Regions from separate parts of the Paenibacillus sp. 2RAB27 genome, predicted to be linked through region 2. Evidence: riboswitches for the same ligand, from Rfam matches in the RefSeq annotation. Region 2 holds a riboswitch; the other holds the start of a gene.
What was found. A riboswitch is a leader RNA that binds a small molecule or an ion and turns the genes downstream of it on or off. The one in region 2 is predicted to bind cyclic di-AMP.
Positions count from the first base shown of each region.

Region 1: linked by a shared signal. The riboswitch ahead of AB4114_RS16395 (APC family permease) and the one ahead of AB4114_RS31560 (C40 family peptidase) in region 2 are both predicted to bind cyclic di-AMP.

Region 1 is NZ_JBFRGR010000010.1:143,608-146,718, forward strand. Features, by position in the region: gene AB4114_RS16385 (MFS transporter) at 1-401, opposite strand, end outside; gene AB4114_RS16390 (GNAT family N-acetyltransferase) at 556-1,002, shown strand; cyclic di-AMP (ydaO/yuaA leader) riboswitch at 1,301-1,450, shown strand; gene AB4114_RS16395 (APC family permease) at 1,551-3,111, shown strand, end outside.
Region 2 is NZ_JBFRGR010000043.1:12,032-15,142, forward strand. Features, by position in the region: guanidine-I (ykkC/yxkD leader) riboswitch at 1-96, opposite strand, end outside; gene AB4114_RS31555 (MSMEG_1061 family FMN-dependent PPOX-type flavoprotein) at 167-778, opposite strand; gene AB4114_RS31560 (C40 family peptidase) at 1,013-1,483, opposite strand; cyclic di-AMP (ydaO/yuaA leader) riboswitch at 1,487-1,625, opposite strand; gene AB4114_RS31565 (hypothetical protein) at 1,794-2,612, opposite strand; gene AB4114_RS31570 (M1 family metallopeptidase) at 2,794-3,111, opposite strand, start outside.

The sequences.
Region 1 (3,111 bases), on a different contig from region 2:
GAAGGGATCGCACCTGCGCCGGATGCTTGAATCAACCGCGTAAATAGCAACAGTCCGAAGCTGTCCGTGAACAACCCTAGAATGGAGGCGCCGCCTAGCGAGAGCAGGGCAATGACGTAGAGCCTGCGAATAGGCACGAAGTCGGACAAGCGGCTGTAGGTGATCGATGCGATGGCGAAAATGATTGAATACCCCGTAACAATCCACGATGCCGTTGAAGGACTGAGCTCGAATTGTACGGAAATTTTGGGCAGTGCCAGATTGAACATCATCGTGTTCATGATAACAAGTACAATTGTAAAACAGAGCAACCAGGAGACAGGCGTTTCTCGTAAGCGGCCAGGCATCTCAGGTTGAGCGTGTGTTGTTCCTTGAGCTGAAGAGGTTGCGTTGTCTGACATGGTACACCTTCCGATCTAAACTATAATATATTTTGTGACAGTTTATCATGGCGGGTAGGGTGTGTCAATGAATTGGCTTGTATTAAATTAGTAAATTGTTGAATGTTTATACATATAATTGTATTATTATTCATAAAACACATGGAGGAATACAATGGGACACGTGATAAGAAAAGTGGAACTTGAAGATTTGGAGGCATTAACAGAGTTGATGTGTGCCTATATTGTAGGCTTTTATAAGAAGCCACAGCCGCTGATAACTTCTATTCATCGACTGATTAGAAACTTGCTTCAGGAACAAGGCGGTATACAGTTTGTTGTCGACCAAGAGGGAGAACTCGTCGGCTTTGCGACCTTGTATTTTTCTTGTAGTACGATGAAGGCAAATCCCATTACGATCATGAATGACCTCTTCCTTCTCGAGTCTTACCGGGGGACCGCTGCAGAAGAAGACTTGTTCCAGAAGTGCCAAACCTACTCCAAGGAAAACGGCTATGCCTACATGTCATGGATCACCGCGCCAGACAATCATCGTGCACAACAGTTTTTTGACAAAATGGGCGGAACTCGCGTGGATTGGGTCAACTACACGATTATTTAAAGGAAGCGGTTGTTAAATAACTCGGTTTCAGTCAACCACGCTACAATGGTAGTGCCCTAAAGTGAAAAACCTCATCATCCAACGTAATATTCGCACGAACTAGCAACTTTGATGGATTGCAAACTTGTTGTTTAGTCAAAATACCCTGATTAGCTACGAGAATGGAAGATAATCAACGAATCAGGTAATTGTAAGCGAATTATCGGGTGAAACGTGAGGTCGGAGAGTGCTTTTTACGTTTTTTCCCTCCTTTACTATGTTGGTAGAAGAGAGTAGTATTCAACACGTACATGAACAGTTGAATATTTCGCTTAATTTTCTTTTAAGAAAAGCGGGGGAACCACGAGTAACATGGGGTGAATAACGGTACGGATTCAGTACCTTTTAGGGCAGATTTCTCGCGGCCCGAACCCGGCAGCTAACCTCGTAAGCGAACGTGAGAAAGGAGAACGTGTGTTCAAAACACAAGGTCGATCCTTGTGTTTTTTTGCGTCCATTTTTCAAAAATATAGTATTGATATGGCTTTAATTGGAGGAACAACGGCGAAATGACAAGTGATTCATTGAAAAAAATTGTGTTCGGTAAGCCGCTAAAGTCGAGTGAGATTGAGTCGGAGAAAATGCCTGTCTGGAAAGCCCTCCCTATCTTGTCGTCAGATGCCTTATCATCCGTATCGTATGGGACGGAGCAAATTCTGTTAGAGCTCGCGACAGTGGGGGTTGCAGCTTTTGCCTTCTCGTTGCCGATTGCGGTTTCGATTATTGCTTTGATTCTACTGCTCGTGTTGAGCTATAGACAGGTGATCGAAGCGTACCCGATGGGCGGCGGCGCCTATATGGTGACGAAAGAAAATTTAGGCATGGTGTGGGGACGTCTTACCGGTGTCTCTCTGCTAATCGACTATACCTTAACCGTAGCCGTTTCGATATCGGCTGGTGTCCAGGCAATTACCTCGGCATTTCCATCGGCTGTACCGTACATTGTTCCGCTGACCATCTTACTGGTTTGGATTATGGTCTGGCTGAACTTGCGAGGTACTTCCGAATCAGGAACGGTATTCGCGATTCCAACGTACTTTTTTATTCTTTGTATCTTGTTGTTAGTGGGTAAAGGTATTTTCGATTTACTGACAGGATCTATGAATACGCATGCGATCGAATTCGCACCAAGCTCAGCGACGAACTCATTAACCCTATTCGTACTTCTCAAAGCGTTCTCGTCCGGTTGTTCAGCTGTAACGGGGATCGAAGCGATCTCTGATGCCGTACCGCATTTTAGAACGCCATCTGTCAATAATGCCAAACGAACACTCCTCTCTCTAGGCGGCTTGTTGGCCATCGTGTTCGGTGGTGTAACACTGATTGCCTTAGGGTATGGGGTGGCACCGGATCATAACGGTCATACATCGGTTCTTTCGATGGTGACGGAGCAGGCCTTTGGCCGAGGCGTTATGTACTACGCGACGCAAATCGCGACCATGCTCATCTTGGTGCTCGCTGCGAATACAAGCTTCAATGGCTTCCCGATCTTGGCGTCCATCATGGCCCAAGACAAAAACTTCCCGCGCATGTTCTCCTTCCGTGGGGATCGGCTTTCGTATCACTATGGCATTATTACGCTAGGCGTATTAGCCAGCCTGCTATTGATTGGCTTTAAAGGTAAAACCGATGCACTTATTCCGCTTTATGCGATTGGCGTGTTTTTATCTTTTACACTTGCTCAGACGGGGTTGGTTCGGAAATGGCTCAAAGAGCGCGTATCTGGCTGGATTGGGAAGCTGATCATCAACGGGCTGGGCGGTATCGTCTCCCTAGTAGTTCTTATCATTTTCTCCGTTACCAAATTCAGCGAGGGTGCTTGGATTGTCATTATCATTACACCGATCCTCCTCTGGCTCATTACGAAAATTAGTCACCATTACGACGACGTAGCCAAACAGTTGCGGATCGATATCACACAAGACCGTGTATGTACCAAAGAGCCGGTCATTATCGTGCCTGTGGCTGGGATTCACAAAGCGGTAGAGCAGACCCTGAACTATGCCAAATCGCTCTCGCCTAACGTCATCGCGTTCTATGTCTCCTTCTCGGATGAGGACGAAGAATCGA
Region 2 (3,111 bases):
GGGCTTTTCTCCCTCCGTGACCACAGCATATTTGCTGTGTGTTTTCCCTTGGACCAGCCGGCAGTGAAACGCCGCGGAACCCTAGAAAACGACATGCCGTTATTATAGTCTGGCTAACATGTCATGTCAAGTTATCCATTTTGGCTGCGACCTAGTTAGCTTATCCTTATTCCTCTAGCGCTATGTTGTTCAATGCCAGATGCGCGCGGAACATATCCATGCCGTCTGGCTGCTCCTGTTCGGGTACCCACGTAGCGGTATCCCATATCTTCGAAAGTTTAAGTGCACGACTGCAGTGTACGAAACATTCCTGCACCTCGACGCCAACAGCGACGATCGGCGATTTCCCATTAAGCTGCATAGTCGCAAGGAGCTCTTCATCTCTCGTCAGCCAAGCGCGACCATTGACGCGGAGCACCATGTCGACGCCTGGAATGATGAATAAGAGACCCACCTGCGGGTTGTTTACTATATTTTGCATAGAATCTATTCGACGGTTTCCGAGTCTTTCTGGATAAATCAAGCGGTGATTATCGAGAACGCGAACGAAACCTGGGCCATCGCCACGGGGGGACACATCACACAATCCATCCGCACCTGATGTAGATAAGAAGAATAAAGGTGATTTGGCGATGAACGCTTGAGCATGTTCGTCAATTTGATTGATGACTTTATTTTGTACCGCAGGATGAGGCTCTCCAATATGATCTCTAATTTCATCAATGGATCGAACGATGCCGGGAAATGGGGGTGAAATATTGTCTTGTGTGTTGTCCATGCGTTCTTTTCCTTCCTGAGGCCAGAGGCCTTTGTTCAAAATACCAGCATGTATATGCGGAACATAAAAATTCGGCTGTTTTCTCCGTAAACACTTTGAGAAGTCCTCGAAGGACGTTGTAGACGTTTATTTTGATATTGTAGTATACGCCGATAACCTCGTTCAAATGAATGAAGCCCTGCAAGCTGCTCTTTCGAGCAAAGCTTAGCAGGGCTTCATTCTGTAGCGAGAACATTACTTGGATTCAGCAGTTAGTTGATTGTAGATATCATCCCACAGAACACGTCTGGCGGATACATATCGCTTCGCATAATAGGATTCGCTCAACTTATTCTTCACAACACCTTGATTGGTAGCGGAGTGAACGAATTCACCGTCTCCGAGGTACATACCTACATGAGAGATACCGCTGCCATCCGTGTTGAAAAATACAAGATCGCCCTTACGAAGATCTTTTTTGTCAACCCAGTAGCCTTCGCTGTTTTGCGATTTGGAGCTGTGTGGAAGGTCGATGCCGAACTCATCGAATAAGTAGGATGTGAAACCAGAGCAATCAAAGCCTTTGGTTGTCGTTCCTGCCCATTTGTAGGGAGTTCCTACGAGATCTTCGACTGCGTTGTCCATGGAGGACGATGCGAAAACGCTTCCTACACTTACACTCAAAAACAAAACAAGACTAAAAACAAGAGCAACTACTTTCTTCAACTGCTTGTCTCCTTCCGGTGCCTACGAGGTTAGCTGGAGGGTTCGGTTGAAGGTTCCCTATGATCCCTGTCTTGCAAGATCAATTCACCCGGAGTGGTTCCCCCGTTTCCCCATAAACTGAGGAATTCGGCATGAAAAATTTGGTTTTCTGATGCTAGTCCTTTTAATTCGTCATAAACAATGAAATTCCTCTTTTTTTGTTTAAAAAAAGGCGGAAAAATAGGCAAATAGTTCGGGAAATAGACAAAAAAAAGCCCCTTTCTCAAAGAGAAGGGGAGAGCGCGTAAGCTATTCACTGTTTTGCTGGATATTAGTTAGGTATTTTGGCTGAAAGCAGCTGATATTGGGAAGAAATGCCCCAAATTTGGAAAAAAATGTGGAAGAGGGGATACAATTGATAAATGATGAGGGCTACCAGTCCTGCCCATAGGTAAGTAGCCGTGACTGTGACCCCTGCCAAAAGTCCTGTGAACAGTAATAGGATGATGGCAAGTCCAATAATCGGCAGCGAATATCGAAAGAAAGAGATGATTGTCGATGTAATCCCCAGTTTGGCCGCGATGGCGAATTGCACATACATGAACAGCAACTGCAGGACAAAGCCATAGACCATTAAACTGAGCAGCCAAGGTAGAAGCTTGAGAACGATCTGCTCATAAGAGCCGCTATGTCCCAGCATATAGGCGGCTTTGGGAATAAGCCAGATGAGTGGGAATAGTGTAAGCGCGATGCGGATCAAATACACGAGCAGGAAGGGGAGCATGAGCTGCTTCATCCCGCGAAAGAAGCGATAGCCGGCATTCTGGTGAGGGTGAGTGAGCGAATAGTAGACACCGCTATTTAAGAGAGGCGTCAGCAGCATGCGCGCACATAAGAGTGCAGCAAGCCACCATAGATAGGAATAGCTGAGATCTGTTTTAATTAACTGAAACTGGCCCTCTGCTAGGAAAATCTGCAAGGCCTGCTTGGGTTGCTCAGCGCCAGGGAACCGATGCATGAGGGGGACAAGAACACCTTGTACGAGCTTATACAGGAGAATACCCCAACCCATCTGATATAGGAATAAAAAGATCGTGGCAAAGGGCTGCGCCATAGCTGCCCTGAAGCCTGCTTTGATATAGGTGGCCAACGAGGGTCCCTCCTTAACGTTTTCTTTAAAATATAAGAAAGTATAGTTGCAGTTTATACAATGCTTATATTTCTCCATAAACACTGTGATACGTCCTTGAGGGACGGTGTAGTCGTTTATTCTGGGAAACTAGCATCGTAAGCATACGCTCAGAGTTTGTCATGAGACGTAAGCCAAGTCCTTACCAGGCGACTGAGCCAAAAATGGCTTGCAGGAATTGAATAATGCCAAGATTCCACCGAATTTGAAGCTTCGTATTTAATTGCGTTTGATAAAAGTTGTTGATGTGCTTATTTTCGAGTATGAGCGTGTACTTGGGATCGATGCGCACCCAGTCGACAGGCGAGGTATGCGTTAATTTGAAATCGATGCTGCCTTCCTTGCCATCCCATGTTTTATCTAACAATGTGCCATCTGCGAAGTGGAACTGAATCGGCACTTCAGGTGAGTTGCCGCCAAACTTAACGATGCGGACTGTGCTTTCATAAGTCTCGGATCC